4 regions of the Mesorhizobium sp. P2_F7 genome follow, and region 1 is predicted to be linked to each of the others. Evidence: riboswitches for the same ligand, from Rfam matches in the RefSeq annotation. Region 1 holds a riboswitch; each other region holds the start of a gene.
What was found. A riboswitch is a leader RNA that binds a small molecule or an ion and turns the genes downstream of it on or off. The one in region 1 is predicted to bind cobalamin.

Region 1 (5,091 bases):
CTGGCGCAATGCGCGCTGGCCCTGTTGCTGGCGCTTTACGTGATTCCGGCCGCCGGATCGGCCGGAGGCTTCATCGTCCTTGCCGTCGTCTGCATCGCTTCGGTCGCGGTCGCCTTCCTGGTCCCGGCAGACTATGCCGACCTGCCCAAGGAGGAACAGTTCAGCAATGTGCTGACCGTTCCTTCGCTCACCGCTTTGCTGTGCGTCTTCTGCTACTTCATGTTCTTCGGCTCGGTCTGGGCTTTTCTCGAGCCGCTCGGCGCTCAATACGGCATCGATGGCCGCACCGTCGGCCTGATCGTATCGGCCAGCCTCGCGGTCCAGGTCCTGGGAGCGATGACGGCAACTGTTTTCGAGGCGCGCATCGACTACCGCATCGCCATCATGGCGATCGGCGTGGTCGCCGTGGCTTGTTCCGCGGTGCTCGCCGGCAACCCCGGCTTGGCGATTTTCTGGGCCGCCGCCTTGGTCATGGGCTTCATCCTTCTGTTCATCGTGCCCTATCAGATCCGCTTGGCGATCACCGCCGACGAGACGCGCACGGCCGTGCTTCTGGTGCCGGCTGCCCAGCTCTTCGGCCTGGCGATCGGGCCGATCGCGGCATCGCTGCTGATCGACGGCAAGGATTTTAGGCCGATACCGGAGTTCGCCGCCGTGAGTGCCGCGGCCAGCGTCGTACTGCTCGGCCTGTTCATCCTGGTCGCGCGCCGCCGCGCCATCGCCTGACCGAACCCACTCTTCCCGAAGACACGATGGTGTGAGCATCCAGTCGGTCGTTACGAGGATACTTGACTAAGTCAAATAAATGATTGATCGTCCTGGGGCAAGGAGGCTGGCCCATGACGATCCATCATCAACCCGGCAAGGAACGCATCGACGCGGTGCGGGCTTTCAACCGCTTCTACACCCGCCAGATCGGCCTGCTCGACGAAGGCCTGCTGAAAAGCGCATTCTCGCTGACCGAGGCGCGGGTGCTTTACGAACTGGCGCATCGCGACGGGCTGACGGCCACCGATCTCATTCGCGATCTCGGCCTCGACGCCGGCTATGTCAGCCGGCTGTTGAAGAAGTTCGAGCACTTGCAGCTGATTTCGCGCACGGCGCTGGCATCGGATGCGCGGCAGTCGTCGATCATGCTGACGCCAGCGGGGCGAGAGGCCTTCGCGCCGCTGAACCGCGGTTCGCACGACCAGGTCGCGGCCTTGCTGGAGCGGCTCCCCGCTGCCGAACAGGACCGGCTGGTCAAGGCCATGCAGACGGTGCAGCAGCTCCTGGGCGAGAGCCCGGAGCCCAAAGTCCCCTATATGCTGCGGCCGCTGCAGGTCGGCGACATCGGTTGGATCGTACGTCGCCAGGGACAGATCTACGCACAGGACTATGGCTGGGACGAAACCTATGAGGCGCTGGTCGCCGAAATCCTCGGCGCGTTCGTCAAATCCTTCGATGCAAAATGGGAGCGCAGCTGGATCGCCGAGCGGCAAGGCGAGGTGGTCGGCTCGGTCTTCGTCGTGCGCAAGTCGGACGAGGTAGCAAAACTGCGCCTGCTCTATGTCGAGCCTTCGGCGCGCGGCCTCGGTATCGGCAAGCGGCTGGTCGAGGAGTGCATCGGCTTTGCCCGCGCCAAGGGCTACAAGACGTTGACCCTGTGGACCAACGACATCCTCACCGCCGCCCGTCACATCTATGAAAATGCCGGCTTCAAGCTGGCCGACGAAGAGCGCCACCACGCCTTCGGCAAGGATCTGGTCGGCCAGAACTGGAACCTGGAGCTTTAGCGCCTCACGCGCGAACCGGGATCCAGATCTCCAGCCCGCCATTGCCGCTGCGCGGATCGAACTCCGGGCCGTAGCGTTCGAATTCCGGGCCGTCCGCGATCTCATGGCCGGAGGCCGGCAGCCATTTGTTCCAGATCGTGTTGACGGTGCGGCGGATGGTCGAGATGTGCTCGGCATGGGTGAAGACCGCGTATTTCTGCGCCGGCACCCGCACGCGGGAAAGCTCCTTCGGCAGGTCGGAGAAATCCAGCACTTCTACGCCGGCGGTATAGTCGAAATTGCCGGCATCGTCGCCGTTGACGCAGACGCCATAGGCGACGTCGCCGGTCTCGCCCGGAATGTTGCCGATATAGGGACCGAAGCGTTGCCACTGCATCGGAATGGCGGCGCTGGATTCGCAGCTGTAGCGCTCGCCGAGGCCGGCGATGAGGAATGGCCGGCCGGCCTCGAAGCGCGGCGGCGGCAGTGAGGCGAGAAAGGACTGGTCCATCAGGATCGGCTCCACGAGGTCGAGGTTTTTGAGGCTGCCCTGCGCACGCACCAGCTCCGGCGTGGTGCCGAACTGGTCGCGGAAGGCGCGGGTGAAGGCCTCATGCGAAGCGTAGCCGGCATCGAGCGCGACCGCGAGAATGTCGGGCGCGCCGGCGGCCAGCTTGCGCGCCGCTTCGGTCAGCCGGCGGGCGCGCATATAGCCCATCACCGAACGGCCGGTGGCGGCGCCAAACGCCCGCGTCACATGAAAGCGCGACACGCCGCTGCTGTGCGCGACATCGTCGAGCGAGATCGCTTCCGGCAGATGGCTTTCGACAAACCACAGCGCTTTCTCGGTCGGGTTCATGGCTCTCATTCTCGCATCGGCGGGCTGACACTATCCATCGCGCCGCCCGACAGTTTGATCGAAATTGCGCACTGGGCAATAATGCAGCATGCCGTGTCGATGTGGGGATCGAAACGGCACGATCCGGGGATGGGTGTCCTGATGACAGCGACGGCTGCCGATGGCCTGAACCGATCCGGCTTTGCGTGGCGCGGCGGCTTGACAGGGCGACGGGGTACCCTTTAGTTGTTATGATATTACATAACTGACCAATGCAAAGTGGAGCAACCGTCACAGAAATTCATTGCGGCGCGACCGATGGAAAACTACGCTGCGCCTCGTGATGGTCCCCGCGCCGAAAGGTCAGGGGTGAAAAGGGAACACGGTGAAATCCGCAAGGATCGAAGCCGTGGCTGCCCCCGCAACTGTAAGCGGCGAGCAAAATCCGACAAGCCACTGGCCGGCAAGGCTGGGAAGGCAGGATGGCGCAACGACCCGCGAGCCAGGAGACCTGCCATCTCAATGAGTTGACCGGACGGGGTGTGCCGGGAGGAGACGTGGACGTCGGTCTTGTCGGCCGGCTGCCCGAACTGCCTTCCGTCGCCTATCGAGAAAGTGACGGAACGTTGGACGCCGACATCCACCGCATCATCGTGTGCACGCTCTGCCGCGATCTCGTGACCGGGATCAGGTCGGGCGAGGGCCTCTGCGCCGATCTGCGCGCCCGGCTCGCGGCTCACCATGAACCGGCTGTTGCCCAGGGCTTTTCGGTCGAGGGCGTGGCCTGCATGGCGGGTTGTTCGCGGCCGCTGACTGTCGGCTTCCAGGCGCCCGGCAAGGCCGCCTACCTCTTCGGCTCCATCGATGCGCGGGCCGACGCCGGCGACCTCGTGCGATTTGCGAAACTCTACGCCTCACTTGCCGATGGCTGGTGCAATTCAGGGCAGCGTCCGGCCGGGCTGGCGGGCAAGACACTCGCCCGCATTCCGGGTTGTCCGACAACAGGTGGACGATGAACGCGCCGCTTCTCGAAGCCAGCAAGCTGACCGCGGCCGCCAACGACCGGTTGCTGGTGGATGGCGTCAGCCTGTCGGTGGCCGATGGCGATCGCCTCGCCATCATCGGCCCCAATGGCGCCGGCAAGACGACGCTGTTACGCATGCTCAGCGGCACGCTGCGGCCAAGCGCGGGCGATGTGACATTTCTCGGCCGCCGGCTGGACCGGATCTCGACCGCCGAGCGCGCTCTCCACATGGCCGTCGTCGGCCAGACCGACCAGCCGGATCCCCGGCTCGGCGTGATCGATTATGTCGAACTCGGCCGGGTTCCGCATGCCGGCTTGAGGCGCCGGCACGAAGACCGCGACATCGTTGTCGACGCACTGGGCCGGACCGGGCTCTTGCCGCTCGCCGGCCGTACCATCGGCTCGCTGTCAGGCGGCGAACGCCAGCGCGCGCAATTGGCGCGCGCCATCGCCCAGCAGCCGCGCATCCTGTTCTTGGACGAACCGACCAATCACCTCGATCCGCGCGCCCGCGGCGAACTGCTCGACTTGGTCGCAGGCTTCGGCATGACTGTGGTTGCCGTGCTGCACGATCTGTCTCTGGTCGCGCCCTTCGCCACCCGGGTCGCGGTGATGAATGAGGCGCGCCTGCACGCCCTGGCCGGACCGCGCGAGGCGCTGACCCAGCACCTCATCCGCGACATCTTCGGTATCGACGTCCTGCGGCTGCGCCATCCGACCGAAGACCGCGAGCTCACCGTCTTCGAAGTTCCCAACCGTGTCTCGTCGCCATTCTGATCCAACCCATTCCAAACTCATCCAAGGAGCACCGCCCCGTGAAACGCCTCGTTCTGTCGCTTGCCGCCTCGCTGTTTGCCTCCGCCGCCTTTGCTTTCCCGGTGACCGTGGACAGTTGCGGCAAGCCGCTGACCTTCGATGCGCCGCCCAAGCGCGCCGTCATTCACGATCTCAACATGGCCGAGATGGCGTTTGCGCTGAAACTGCAGCCCTCGATCGTCGGCCTGACCGGCATTACCGGTTGGTACAAAGTCGGCCCGGAATTCAAGGCCGAGCAGGGGTCGATCCCGGAACTGGCGCCGAAATATCCGACGATGGAAAACCTTGTCGCGGTCCAGCCCGATTTCTTTTTCGCCGGCTGGTATTACGGCATGGACCCGGGCGGCGCGGTGACGCCAGACACGCTGGCGCCGCACGGCATCAAGACGCTGGTGCTGACCGAAAGCTGCGTCCACCTCGACAAGAACCGCCCCGCCGCCTCGATGGACCTGCTTTATGGCGACGTCGAAAAGCTGGGCAAGATTTTTGGCAAGGAGGCTGACGCCGAGAAGCTTGTCACCGACTGGAAGGCACAGCTCGCCGCCATCACCGCCAAGGTCGGCGACCGCAAGGACACGCGCGTGTTCCTCTTTGACTCCGGCGAAGACAAGCCGTTCACCGCCGGCAAGTTCGCCATCCCCAGCGCCATGATAACGGCC
Region 2 (5,091 bases), on a different contig from region 1:
ACCTCTCTTAGGCGACGCTGCGCAGCGCCGGCCGGCCGCCTTCGGCAAGGCGCGGGCCGATGAAGGCTGCGTACCATTCGACGAACTGGATCACGCCGCCCTCATGCAACTCCGAATAGGGACCTGGCTCATAGGCCGGCGACAGGATGCCGAAGGCGTTTTCCTCGACGATGCGGCGGTCCTGGTCGTTGGTCTCGGTCCAGACATGGGTGAGTTCGGCAAGATCGTAGTCGACACCCTCGACCGCATCCTTGTGCACCAGCCACTTGGTCGTCACCGCGGTCTCCGTGGCGCTGATCGGCAGCACCCGGAAGGTCACCGCATGGTCGATCAGGATGTGGTTCCAGGTCGTCGGATAGTGGTAGTGCATCAAGGTGCCGATGCGATCGGCGGCAACGCTGTCGGAAAGGTTCTTCGTCACCGCGCGCTTTCCCGTCATCGTATAGCTGACGGCATCGCGCAGCAGCGGCGCGCGGGTGGCGCGGAACTGTCCGGACGGATCGATGCGGAACTTGCTCGGCAGGCCAGCAGCCTCGCATTTTGCCCAGTGCGCCAGCATCTCCGGGTCGCTGTCGGCGCCCTGCACGCCGGTCACGGTCGGCGCTTCCGGAAATGTCTTGCAGAGCTCCGGGTGGTTGCCGGCGCAGTGATAGCACTCGCGGTTGTTTTCCCAGACCAGCTTCCAGTTGCCCTTCTCGACGATCGTCGACTCGAAGGCGACCTTGGCTTCGCTCAGTCGGTGCGGCTTGAGGTAGGGCTCGATCATGGCGCGCATCGGCGCGAAGTCGGCAGGTTCTTTCGCGAGGCAGATGAAAATGTAGCCGCCGACGCTTTCGCAGGCGACGGGCTTCAGGCCGAACTGGCTCTTGTCGAAACCCTCGGCCATCTGGCGGGCGAACAGCAGGCGGCCGTCGAGCTCGTAGGTCCACTGGTGATAGGGGCAGACGAGCTTTGCCGCCGTGCCTTTCTCGGTGTTGCAGACCCGGCTGCCGCGATGGCGGCAGGAATTGTGAAAGGCGTTGATGTTGCCCTTCTGATCGCGGACCAGCACCACCGGATAGTCGCCGATCTGCACGGTGATATAACTGCCGGGCTTCGGCAGTTCGCAATCATGGCCGATGAACAGCCAGTCGCGATACCAGATCAGCTCCATGTCGAGCTTGAAGTAGTCCGGGTCGGTGTAGAAGGGCTGTTCGAGCGAAAAGCCTTGCTTGCGGCCGTTCAAGAGCCTCAGCATGTCGTTGCGCGCATCCATAGTTCTGTCCTCGTGGTTTAAGGACTGAACTTGGTGGTGATGGAGGACGGATCGGCCGCAGGCCGGCGCGACGCCGGACATGCACTATCCACCTCTTGACCGCCCACCGCGATCAGTCGAGTTCAAGCATCTCGGGCTGGTTTCCGGGCTCTGGAGTTGTCCTTGCGGACCATCGCGACACCTTCCCAGGCTATTGCCCAGTGGTCTCCCGTTGCGACTTGAACTCCACCACCGTTGCGGGGGCAGCGCCGGATTCTGACCGGCTTCCCAATTCTCCGCTCCGTCGTCACGAAGCGGCACCTGAGATGCGATCATCTAATCACGGCAGTGATCGCGACATCGGCATGAAAGCGACATCGTCTCCATGCGGCGCGACACGCGCGACAAACGGTGCAGCCGACAATTGTGGGGCTGACGTCGTTGTTTTCGGGGCGGGGTCGCGGCCATCGCAAATCACCTCGAATCAGACTGCCGACTAACGAAAAAACCGCCAACAGTATCGAAAAGTGACTATTAGCAGCTTCTAAAATCGAACCGAACGGTTCGTTTCTGTTGACAATGCGTGCAGGACGGTGTGTACGCTGACGCTTGGACATACTCGGTGAGCCGGATGGCGTTGTCACGTAAGCCTTTGTATTATTTTTATAAAACAAGATGGTGGGCATGCTTACGAAAATTACAAGAGGTGAAGTCATGGCCCACACGGAACAACTTCGTGATTGGAAACCGGCCTATGGCTTTCCCACATCGGGCGTGTCCGAACGACGCGAATTCCTCCCAGGACACGCCGCTAGACGGACAGCAAAACTGGAGTACAAAAAATGAAAAAGATCATCCTCACTGCCGCCGCCGTTTTGGCCATTACCGGCAGCGCCTTCGCTGGTAGCGACAATTACGGTTCCAATGGTGCGAACCAGCCTGCCGCAGCAACTGACAGCTCGTATACGGCTTCCATTCAGAAGTCGGCGCCCGCTGACAAGCAGCCCCTCGTTCAGGGCAGCGACCGCAACCTCTTCGGCCATTAACAGCTGATTCCGATCCAGACAAAAGAGTGGCGGCCCGTCCGTCGCTCTTGGGAGCTCGAAGAAATTCAGGAGTATTTAAAATGAAAAAGATCATCCTTGCTGCCGCCGCCGTTGTGGCCGTTTCCGGCAGCGCTTTCGCCGCCAGTGACCACTACGGTTCGAACGGCGCCAACCAGCCTGCGGTTACGTCGACCGACAGTGGCCACACGGCTTCGGTTGCGAAGTCGGATTCGGCTGCTCAGACCCCCGCGCAGGGCGCGGACCGTAACCTCTTCGGCCGCTAACAGCCGATCGGGATCTGACGTCAGAGTTTTCGAACAACGATCCCAGTCGAATATCGAACAAAACGCAGGGCGGCGGACCGTCAGCCGCTCTGCCGCATGATGAAACTCAGGAGACTTGAAATGAAGAAGATTGCTCTTGCTGCCGCTGCGCTTTTGGTTGCCGCCGGCAGTGCCTATGCCCGCAACGACAATGTCGGCTCTAGCGCCGTCGACAATCAGGCGACCGTCAACGTCGACAACACCCGGACGTCGTCGGTACCGAACACCGGTTCGCCGGTCTACAAACTGTTGAACTCGTCGGGCGACGTACAGAAGTCCGCCCCGCAGGGCAGCGACCGGAACCTCTTCGGCAACCGCTAACAGCCGAAGTTTGCAAAGAAAGAGCGGCGGGCCTGGCCCGCCGTTCTTTTTTCGTGCCGATACGACGCGCTGGCCCTCAGGCCGCCTTCACTTCTAGAGGCTTGAGCGAGAAGGAATGCCCGTCGGCGTCGAAGATGTGCAGGTCGCCGGCATCCGCCGTCAGCCGCAGCTTTGCCCCGCGCTTGACCTCGACATTGCCGGGCAGCTTGGTCACCAGCGGCAGGTCGGCGCGGCCGATGTCGACATAGACCAGCTGGACCTCGCCGAGCTGCTCGACATAGTCCACCACGCCCTCGAAAAGATATTCCGTGCCGGTGGCGACCGACAGATCCTCCGGCCGCACACCGAAGCTGACCGCCGCGCCCTTGGCGGACGCCGGCGTCGCGATCGGCACCGTGGCCTTGCGGCCGCCGACATGGCTGACGATGGTCGGATCGCCGGTCTTGTCGATTGTCGCCGGCAGGATGTTCATGGCCGGCGAGCCGATGAATTGGGCAACGAACAGATTGCCGGGCTTCTTGTAGAGGTCCATCGGCGTGCCGACCTGTTCGATATGACCGTCCTTCAGCACCACGATGCGGTCGGCCAGCGTCATCGCTTCGACCTGGTCGTGGGTGACGTAGATCATGGTCGTGTTGGGCATCGATTCCTTGAGCTTGGCGATCTCGATGCGGGTGGCGACGCGCAGCGCGGCGTCGAGGTTCGACAGCGGCTCGTCGAACAGGAACACTTTCGGGTTGCGCACGATGGCGCGGCCGATGGCGACGCGCTGGCGCTGGCCGCCCGACATCGCCTTGGGCAAGCGGTCGAGATATTTGGTCAGCTGCAGGATTTCCGCTGCCTGTCGTACCCGCTTGTCGATCTCGGCCTTGCTTTCCTTGCCGATCTTCATCGAGAACGCCATGTTGTCGTAGACTGTCATGTGCGGATAGAGCGCATAGGATTGGAACACCATGGCGATGCCGCGCTTCGAAGGCGGCACATCGTTCACCACCTCGCCGGCGATCTTCAACTCGCCGGAGGTGATCTCCTCAAGCCCGGCAATGGACCGCAGCAAGGTCGACTTACCGCAGCCCGACGGGCCGACAAAGACGATGAACTCACCCGACTTTATGTCGAGGTCGATGCCATGGAGAATGTGCAGATTGCCGTATGATTTCTTCACTTGTCTCAGCGTGACATCGGCCATGATTTCCTCCCAGTGATTTCCCTAGAGAACCCAGATTTCGTCAAGAAATTCCGTTTCGTCAAAACTCAGTCGATACGCCCGAACCAGGCGCCGTAGCCGCCGAGGCGGATGGAGCCTGTGCCTGATTGTGCCGAAAAACCGTGCCCGGCCAAGGGTTGCAGCGCCTGGCCGCCCAGATCGACTTCGGCCGGCCTGCTGCCCAGATTGAAAACGCAGACGATCTGCTCATTGCCCTCGCGGCGGGTGAAGGCGACGGTGTCGCCCTCGCTCTCGATGAACTCGATGTCGCCTTTGGCCAGCGCCGGATGCTGGCGGCGGAAGCCGAGAAAGCGCCGGTAGTGCTCGAGCAGCGAGGCGGCGTCGCCCTGCTGCACGTTGACCGCCTGCGACAGATGCTTGCCCGGCACCGGCAGCCAGGGCTTGGCCGTCGAAAAGCCGGCATTGCTGGCGGTGGCATCCCACACCATCGGCGTGCGGCAGCCGTCGCGGCCCTTGAATTCGGGCCAGAAGCGGATGCCGTAGGGATCCTGCAGATCCTCGAACTTCAGCTCGGCTTCGCCCAGCCCAAGCTCCTCGCCCTGATAGAGGCAGACCGAGCCTCGCAGCGACATCAGCAGCGCCGAGATCACCTTGAGATAGGCGGCCGGATCGGCCTCATCGGCGGCCCAGCGCGAAGCCGGACGCATCACGTCATGATTGGAGAAGGCCCAGCATGACCAGCCGTCGCTGGCGACCCTGCCGAAGGCTTCCAGCACCTGGCGCACCTTGGCGGCGCTGATCTTTTCCGGCGCCAGGAAGTCGAAGGAATAGCACATGTGGACGCGCTTGCCGCCGGCTGTGTAGGCGGCGACCACTTCCAGCCCGCGCTGCGAATCGCCGACTTCGCCGACGGCGGCGGTCGCCGGATATTCGTCGAGCAGCGCCCGGAACCGCTCGAGAAAGGCAAGGTTCTCCGGCCGGCTCTTGTCGTAGATATGG
Region 3 (5,091 bases), on a different contig from region 1:
CGGCAAGGCTTTCCGCGTGCGGGCCGACATCCATGAACGCCTCGTCGACGACCAGCAGCCCGCCCTTGGCGCGCAATGCCCCGGCAAGCAGAAGCAGCCTTTCCCGCGAAACGACCCGCCCGTCCGGATTGTTGGGATTGACGACAATGGCAAGGTCGGCGGCGGCAAGCGCGTCGACATCCTCGACCTCCACCACCGCATGGCCGGCAATCGCCGCCGCCCTGGCATGCTCGGCATAGGTCGGCCCCAGCACCAGCGCCCGACCGGGGCTCACCAGCGAAGCGACGCGCGGCAGCAGGATCTGCGTGCCCGGGGCTACCGCCACATGCGCTGCCGACGGCGCGCCATAGGCGCCGGCGGCGACCTTAGCCAGCTCATGCAGACGCGCGGCTTCCGGCAATCGCGACAGAGCGGTGGCGGGCAGCTCGAAAAGCGGGTAGGAGTGCGGATTGATACCTGTCGAGAGATCGACGAAAGGCTGTGGCGCGTGAGGGAAGAGCGCGCTCGCCCGGCCAAGGGATCCACCGTGATCCACCGCAGCAATCGCTCCATCAGAAAGCTTCATGTCGATCCTGATCGCTTTCCTGTCGCTGGTCATCGAACGCATCCTGGGCTACCCGGACTGGCTGTTCCGTGCCGTTGGCCATCCCGTCACCTGGTTCGGCAGGCTGATATCCTTTCTCGACCTCAGGCTCAACCGCGCCACTGATTCCGACGCGCAGCGTCGCCGCCAAGGCAAGACCGCTTTGCTTGTCATCGTGCTGGTGCCTGCGGCAATCGCCTTCGTCGCGCAACTTCTGCTCTGGCAGTTGTTTCCCGCCGGTATGATTCTCACCGCAATTCTCGCCTCGTCGCTGCTGTCGCAGAAGAGCCTTACCGAACATGTCGAGGCGGTGGCCGATGCGCTCGACACTGGCGGACTGGCGCTCGGCCGCATTGCCGTCGCCCGCATTGTCGGCCGCGATCCCGAAAAGCTCGACCACGCCGGCGTCAGCCGCGCCGCGATTGAAAGCCTGGCCGAGAATTTCTCCGACGGCATCGTCGCACCTGCCTTCTGGACGGGCGTCTGCGGGCTGGCCGGCGGCGTCGCCTACAAGGCCGCCAACACCGCCGATTCGATGATCGGCCACCGCACACCGCGCCACGAGGCCTTTGGCCGCGCCGCGGCGCTTTTCGACGACTGGATCAACCTGCCGGCCTCCCGGCTGACGGCGCTGTTGATCGTCGCTGCCGCCTTTCTTGTCCGCGACGCCGATCCCCGCAATGCCTGGCAAGCCGTGCGTCGCGACGCCGGAAAACACCGCTCGCCCAATGCAGGCTGGCCGGAAGCGGCAATGGCCGGCGCGCTCGGCCTGGCGCTCGCCGGCCCGCGCAGCTATGGCGGCGTTGTCGTCGAGGATGCGTTCATGGGCGAAGGCGGCCGCCGCGAAGCCGAGAGCCTCGACATCAGGCGGGCACTGAAACTCTACCAGGTGGCGGACTATCTGCTGATCGGGCTGTTTGGGTTGCTGTCAGCGGTGCTGATCGCGGTGACGTTTTGAGATCTAGGCTTCGCCCGTTCTTCACCCTCCCCATGTGACTGGCGCGACTGATCGGCCCGAGGCTTGATTGCCACGTGGTTCCCCCAATCCGTCGCTGCTTCGCAGCGCCACCTTTCCCCCCTCCGGAGGGAAAGGAAGGGAGCGTTGCTGGACGAGCATTGGCCGCAAAAAACTTGGCGCCTTTCCTCTACCCCGTCGATCGGGGGAGAGGTGGCTCGGCGAAGCCGAGACGGAGTGGGGGTCGACCAGCGCAGCATAAGACAATGCATGCGCCAGGCTGCCATGCACACTATTGCCAAAGATCAGCCGCTTGGAAATGTATGCAGGCCGTAGCCCATGTGGGGACAGTAAAAGACCCTCTAGAACTCAATCCCCTGCTGTGCCTTAACACCCGCAGAAAAATGGTGCTTGGTCACGCCCATTTCGGTGACGAGATCGGCGGCCTCGACCAGCGCCGGCTTGGCGTTGCGGCCGGTGACGACGACATGCAGGCCTTCACGCCGCGTCTTCAGCGCCGCGACCACTGCGTCGAGATCGAGATAGTCGTAGCGCAGCGCAATGTTCAGCTCATCGAGCACGACAAGGCTGATCGAGGGATCGGCGATCAGCTCCACCGCCTTGGCCCAGGCTGCCTCCGCCGCCGCGATGTCGCGCTTGAGATCCTGCGTTTCCCAGGTGAACCCCTCGCCCATCGTGTGCCAGACGACGCGCTCGCCGAACGCCGCGAAGGCATCCTTTTCGCCGGTGTGCCATTTGCCCTTGATGAACTGGACGACACCGATGCGCTTGCCGTAGCCGAGCATGCGCAACGCCAGGCCGAAGGCGGCGGTGGTCTTGCCCTTGCCGGGACCGGTGTTGACGATCAGCAGCCCCTTCTCGACCGTCTTTTCCGCCACCTCGGCATCCTGCACCGCCTTGCGCTTGGCCATCTTGGCGCGGTGGCGTTCCTCGTCTTTTGCATCGATATCGGTCATTTATTTCACCTTGAGCGGCAGCCCGGCCACCATCAATAGCACCGTATCGGCAGTTGCCGCGACCTGCTGGTTGAGTCGGCCGGCGGCGTCGCGAAACCGGCGTGCCAGCGCATTGTCCGGTACGATGCCTTGCCCGACTTCGTTGGAGACCACAAACCACGGCCCGCGCGGCCGCGATAAAACATCGGCCAGCCGCCGGCATTCTGCGTCGAGATCATGGTCGGAAAGCATATGATTGGTCAGCCACAGCGTCAGGCAATCGACAAGCACCGGCTGGTTTTCCGTCAAGGCCTCGAGCGCACCAGCTAGATCGAGCGGCGCATCGATGGTCGCCCATCCCTCGCTGCGCCGCGACCGATGCGACGCGATGCGCTCGCGCATCTCCTCGTCATAGGCTTCAGCTGTGGCGATATAGGCCCACGGCGGCGGCAACGCCGTCGCCAGGGTTTCGGCATGCGCGCTCTTGCCGGAGCGCGCACCGCCGATGATGAAGGTCAAACTGCGATCAGGCAAAGCTGTCGCGCAGGCTGGTCGCCGTGCCGGTGAAGCGTCCGCGCACCACGCCGACGGCAGCACCAAGCACCAGCCAGAACACCAGATTGGTCACCGTAACCGCCACCACGAACTGATGGTGCAGACCTTCCGGGATTGCTGTCACGAAGCTGTCTGGCTGCGGCGCACCAACAATATGTGGCGCCACGATCAAAGCCACGGCAAGGATCGCCAACGGCAACGACTTGCGGAAGGCGAGAAGGCCAAGGCCAGCCGCTGTCGCCGCCACCGTTGCCCACCACCAGATCTGGCGCTGCATGAGGTCGGCTGCCGGCATTGCCGGCAGTTCGGGCGGCAGGCCGAGGCCCGGCGCCAGCGTAAACGCGGCAAAGCCGGCCAAGCCCCAGAACACACCCTGGCGCCAGCTGCCGATTCCGCCAGCGAACTCGGAAACCGCGACCAGAATCAGCGCGAAGCCGATGCCGGTGACGATATTGGCGGCGACACTGAAAGCGAAGCGCTCGAAGCCATCGGCCGGCGACCAGCCTTCGTCTTCAGCCGGAGCCGCCGCTTCGGCAGGCGCCGGTGCGGCGGTGCTCATGGCGTTTTCCGCCGGTGCGGCACTGGTGTTGGCGGCCGGTGCCGCAGCATGATCGTGCTGGTGGCCGCCGGCCTTCTCAAAAACTTCGGCCTGGTAGATCAGGGGGTAGGTGGCAAAGGCCTGCATGCAGGCAAGAACGACGCCAGCCACGAGCCCTGCGATCGCCGCGATAAACACGACGTTGCGAAACAGGTTCATGATGTCAATTCCTCGTCAGTGGCAGGGAAACGCCATCGAGTGGCGATAATCGTGCGCGGCGTTGTGGACCACATCAAGATGCGAGAAGCCGACAACACCGACAACGAACAGGCCGAGAAATGCAGAGAGCACCAGCTGCATGAAGCGCGACTGCGAGGAGACGGAAGCGCCGAGGGAGACGGAAGCGGTATTCATATCTTGTCCTTTCGCCCTCCACCCGAGGGCATCGAAGTCAGTTCCCTGTCGCCGGCAGGTCTCCTGGCTCGCGGATCAGCGCCCTTCCCCACCTTCCCGAAGAAAAATCCTCAGTGGCTTGGAGAGGACTACCGCACACAGTTGCGGGGGCAGCCACGGCATTGGGCAACAAGTCAGCCCTCACCGCATTCCCTCTTGGTCCCTAACGGAACCGACGACATGCGTGACTATAGGCTGAAACAGCCGCATCCGGCAAACCAAATTCCGCCGGCCAACAGCGCGAATGCGCCATTCAGTGTTACGGGTTCAAGGCGGTGATCCGCTCGGCCACCAGCCGCTGCAGCCGCCAGAGATGGCGGTCGTGAATGCCGCGCTCCTCCAGATTCTTCACCGTGTTGTAGAGATAGTCGGCGCCCGACCCCCAGTGCCCGCAGGATGTGGCCAGCCGCTCGACGACCTTCGCCTCGTCGAGCGGACCGGAATAGGTCAGGCCGTTGCGGTTGATGACGAAAGCCAGCGCCCTGAGTGGACCGGCCTCGCTTGCAAGCTTCAGCATGCGCGGCCGGTAGCTCGTCGGCTTCAGCGTGACTTCACGCCGGAAAAGCCGGCCCAGCTGTTCTCGCCGGTTGTCGTCGGCCAGCCGGAAGGCGACGCCTTTGCACTGTCCGCCACTGTCGAGCGCCATCATCAGACCCGGGCTTTCCTTGGTGCCCCGCCAGCGCGTCATGTTCATGCAGAAGGAACGGTGCCAGCCGCGCGCCAAGGCGACGCGGTGCTCGACATAATCGATTTCCGGTTTCCAGATCAGCGAACCATAGCCGAACAGCCACAGCGGTTCGCTGTCGGGGAGCTCAGCCTGCAATTCATCCAGCAGCGCGTCGTAGTCGCTGTCATCCAGATGCATCGCGTCTGGATCCGGCCCGGGGTCCCTGATCTCGCGCCAGCAACGCGCGACCAGCTCCGGCGTAAGCGACATCTGTCGTGCGGCCACGTTCCGAATCCCCCATGTCCCCGACATGATTATGCGCCGCGCGCCAAACCGGCAATGCGGCGCCCTGATTGACAAACGATTTGCCGGGGTGTCGGCTGG
Region 4 (3,404 bases), on a different contig from region 1:
TTACCGACCCCCGCCCGGGCGGCGCACCCGACCGCCGCCACCTCGCCCGGGTTCTGGCGCGCACCGGCCTGCTGCAGATCGATTCCGTCAGCGCCGTGGTGCGCGCCCATTATATGCCGCTCTATTCCCGCCTTGGCCCCTACCCGCTCGCCCTGCTCGACAATGCAGCGGTCACCCGCAAGCGCACCGTGTTCGAATACTGGGCGCACGAGGCCTCCTTCCTGCCGGTCGAGACCTGGCCGCTGATGCGCTGGCGCATGCAGCGCGCCGAGAGCGGCGACGAAATGTATCTGGGGCTGGCCAAATGGGGCCGCGAGCACGCCGCCTATATCGAGGAGATCTACCGCGCGGTCGCCGAGCGCGGCCCGATCGCCGCTTCCGCGCTCGAAGGCCAGAAGGGCTCGGGCGGCTGGTGGGGCTGGAGCCATGCCAAGCATGCTTTCGAATGGCTATTCTGGGCCGGCCGTATCACCACGGCGCATCGTCGCGGCTTCGAGCGCTTCTACGACCTGCCCGAGCGCGTGCTGCCGCAGGCGATCCTCGATCTGCCGGTGCCGGCCGCCAAGGATGCGCACCGCGAGTTGCTGCGCATTTCCGCCCGCGCCCACGGCATCGCGACATCTGGCGATTTGCGCGACTATTTCCGCCTGTCGCCGGCCGACATGAAGGGACGGCTGGAGGAGTTGGTCGAGACGGGCGAGCTTTTGCCGGTGCGCGTCGAAGGCTGGGACAAGCCGGCTTACCGCTATAAGGACGCCCGCCTGCCGCGAAAAATCAAAGCCCGCGCCTTGCTGGCGCCGTTCGACCCCGTCGTCTTCGAGCGTTCGCGCAGCGAGCGTCTGTTCGATTTCCACTACCGCATCGAGATCTACACGCCCGCCGACAAGCGGCAATACGGCTATTACGTCCTGCCGTTCCTGCTCGGCGACCGGATCGTGGGGCGCGTCGACCTCAAAGCCGACCGTCCGGCCAGTGTGTTGCGTGTCCACGCCGCCTATGCCGAGCCCGGCGCGCCGCCTGAAACTGCGGCGGAACTCTTCGAGGAACTGAAGCAGATGCAGGGCTGGCTTGGGCTTGAGCGCATCGAAGTGACGCCCGCCGGCGATTTGGGAAAGCCTTTGGCCGACATTGCCATGTCGTAGCCGTGCGTTGACAGTGCTGCCCGCAAAAGCCTAAATCCGCTGCAGACGGTCCCCTGCCCGCAACGGCTGGGGCTAAGAGGGAATGCGGTGCGGGACAAAATCCCAAATCCGCGGCTGTCCCCGCAACTGTAAGCGACGAGCCAAGGCCGAAAGCCACTGGGTAACACCGGGAAGGCGGCTAACCAAGGCGACGACTCGCGAGCCAGGAGACCTGCCGTCTGCGACAGAAGTATCCGATCGCCTGGCGGGTTTCCGGGCAAGGAGCCCGGTTTTTGGACCAGAACAGCAGTTTTTCGGCTGGCACAGCGGATGTTTCGTCCGCCGGTGGCGACGCATTGACCGGCGTGACCGTCATCGTCTGCGCCTCCTGCCGCGACGAGACCGGCTCCGACGCGCATCCCCGCGCCGGCGAACTGCTGGCTGACGACACGCGCCGCGCAGCTGCGGCTGACAACATCCGCGTCCGCACGGTCGAATGCCTCGGCAATTGCAAGCGAAGGCTGAGCGCTGCCATCCTGCGCGACGGCTGCTGGAGCTATGTCTTCGGCGACCTGACCGCAACCAGCGGCGCCGATCTCGTCACCGGGGCAAAGCTCTTCGCCACCTCGACCGACGGCCTCATCCCCTGGCGCGGCCGGCCCGATAGCCTCAAGCGCGGCCTCGTTGCCCGCATCCCACCCCTCGACATGCTGAAGGACTGACCATGACCGCATCTGTCTCCCGTGTTCCCTGCACCGTCGTCACCGGCTTCCTCGGTGCCGGCAAGACGACGCTGGTCCGCCATCTCCTGGAAAACGCCGGCGGCAAGCGCATCGCCATCATCGTCAACGAGTTCGGCGACATCGGCATCGACGGCGAGATTTTGAAAGGCTGCGGTATCGACACTTGCCCGGAGGAAAACATCGTCGAACTGGCCAATGGCTGCATCTGCTGCACCGTTGCCGACGATTTCGTGCCGGCGCTCGACCAGATCCTCGCGCTGACGCCGAAGGTCGACCATATCCTGATCGAGACCTCGGGCCTGGCGCTGCCCAAGCCGCTGGTCCAGGCGTTCCAGTGGCCGAGCGTGAAAAGCCGGGTGACCGTGGACGGCGTCATCGCCGTGGTCGACGGCCCGGCGCTGGCTGAGGGACGCGTTGCCAACGACATGGACGCCTTGCAGGCGCAGCGTGTCCAGGACGAGACGCTCGACCATGACGATCCGGTCGAAGAGGTGTTCGAGGACCAGATCGCCTGCGCCGACCTGATCATCCTGTCGAAGAGCGATTTGATGAATTCGGCCGGCACGGCCCGCGCCAACGCCATTATCAACGAACATTCCGCCCGCGCCGTGAAGATTGTGGCGACGGCGCACGGCAAGGTCGATCCCTCTGTCCTGCTTGGCCTCGGCCTCGCCGTCGAGGACGACATCGAGAACCGCAAGTCGCACCATGACGGCGCCTTCGATCACGAGCATGACGATTTCGACACGTTCATCGTCGACATCCCCTCGATCGCCAACCCGGACGAACTGGCCAGGCGCGTCGCCACCGTCGCCGAGGAAGAGAACGTGTTGCGCGTCAAAGGCTTCGTCGATGTCGGCGGCAAGCCGATGCGGCTTTTGCTGCAGGCCGTCGGCCCGCGCGTCAACCACTACTATGACCGCGCCTGGACCGCAGAGGACGATCGCCGCTCGCGCCTCGTCGTCATTGGCCTCAAGGGGCTGAACCGCCCGGCGATCGAGCGTATACTCGCCGGCTGAGTTTCAGACACGGATCGCGATGCACATCCTCACCACGACCTCCGCCTCGCTCGACGATCTCGCCGAGCCGGTTGATCTCAGGCAGACGCCGGCGGATATCGTGGCGCTGTCCTTCACCGACAGCGATCTTGCCGGACTGGCGGCGGCCTGGAAGGCGGATGCCGCCCGCCTGCCCTCGATGCGGCTGGCGGCGCTGCGCGACCTGCGTCACCCCATGTCCGTCGACCTCTGGGTCGACAGCGTCGCCCGCCACGCCAAGGTAATTTTGGTGCGCATCCTGGGCGGCTATGACTGGTGGCGCTACGGCTGCGACCAGCTCGCGGCGACTGCTCGCGCCCACGGTATCAAACTGGCGCTGCTGCCGGGCGAAAGCCATGACGAGGATTTGCGCCTGATCGAAGCCTCGACCCTGCCGCGCAAAGAGCTGGACGGCCTGCTGGGTTATTTCCGCGAGGGCGGCCCGGAGAATATGACGGCGCTGATGCAGCGGCTGGCGGGGTTGGCCGGGTCGGATGTCGCGG

Region 2: linked by a shared signal. The riboswitch ahead of AC1DZ8_RS03065 (aromatic ring-hydroxylating oxygenase subunit alpha) and the one ahead of AC1DZ8_RS14705 (DUF1636 family protein) in region 1 are both predicted to bind cobalamin.
Region 3: linked by a shared signal. The riboswitch ahead of AC1DZ8_RS20345 (CbtB domain-containing protein) and the one ahead of AC1DZ8_RS14705 (DUF1636 family protein) in region 1 are both predicted to bind cobalamin.
Region 4: linked by a shared signal. The riboswitch ahead of AC1DZ8_RS20580 (DUF1636 family protein) and the one ahead of AC1DZ8_RS14705 (DUF1636 family protein) in region 1 are both predicted to bind cobalamin.

Annotation. Positions count from the first base shown of each region.
Region 1 is NZ_JBFUFA010000004.1:117,890-122,980, forward strand. It holds gene AC1DZ8_RS14690 (MFS transporter) at 1-726, shown strand, start outside; gene AC1DZ8_RS14695 (bifunctional helix-turn-helix transcriptional regulator/GNAT family N-acetyltransferase) at 840-1,775, shown strand; gene AC1DZ8_RS14700 (AraC family transcriptional regulator) at 1,780-2,613, opposite strand; cobalamin riboswitch at 2,920-3,125, shown strand; gene AC1DZ8_RS14705 (DUF1636 family protein) at 3,150-3,608, shown strand; gene AC1DZ8_RS14710 (ABC transporter ATP-binding protein) at 3,605-4,393, shown strand; gene AC1DZ8_RS14715 (ABC transporter substrate-binding protein) at 4,432-5,091, shown strand, end outside.
Region 2 is NZ_JBFUFA010000001.1:676,460-681,550, forward strand. It holds gene AC1DZ8_RS03065 (aromatic ring-hydroxylating oxygenase subunit alpha) at 8-1,255, opposite strand; cobalamin riboswitch at 1,373-1,574, opposite strand; gene AC1DZ8_RS03070 (DUF680 domain-containing protein) at 2,077-2,280, shown strand; gene AC1DZ8_RS03075 (DUF680 domain-containing protein) at 2,361-2,564, shown strand; gene AC1DZ8_RS03080 (DUF680 domain-containing protein) at 2,685-2,924, shown strand; gene AC1DZ8_RS03085 (ABC transporter ATP-binding protein) at 3,001-4,113, opposite strand; gene bglA (beta-galactosidase BglA) at 4,179-5,091, opposite strand, start outside.
Region 3 is NZ_JBFUFA010000005.1:353,936-359,026, forward strand. It holds gene cobD (threonine-phosphate decarboxylase CobD) at 1-565, opposite strand, end outside; gene cbiB (adenosylcobinamide-phosphate synthase CbiB) at 564-1,541, shown strand; gene cobO (cob(I)yrinic acid a,c-diamide adenosyltransferase) at 1,901-2,515, opposite strand; gene cobU (bifunctional adenosylcobinamide kinase/adenosylcobinamide-phosphate guanylyltransferase) at 2,516-3,028, opposite strand; gene AC1DZ8_RS20340 (CbtA family protein) at 3,021-3,806, opposite strand; gene AC1DZ8_RS20345 (CbtB domain-containing protein) at 3,822-4,001, opposite strand; cobalamin riboswitch at 4,038-4,232, opposite strand; gene AC1DZ8_RS20350 (gamma-glutamylcyclotransferase) at 4,300-4,992, opposite strand.
Region 4 is NZ_JBFUFA010000005.1:405,590-408,993, forward strand. It holds gene AC1DZ8_RS20575 (winged helix-turn-helix domain-containing protein) at 1-1,142, shown strand, start outside; cobalamin riboswitch at 1,172-1,375, shown strand; gene AC1DZ8_RS20580 (DUF1636 family protein) at 1,415-1,843, shown strand; gene cobW (cobalamin biosynthesis protein CobW) at 1,846-2,883, shown strand; partial or broken gene AC1DZ8_RS20590 (cobaltochelatase subunit CobN) at 2,903-3,404, shown strand, end outside.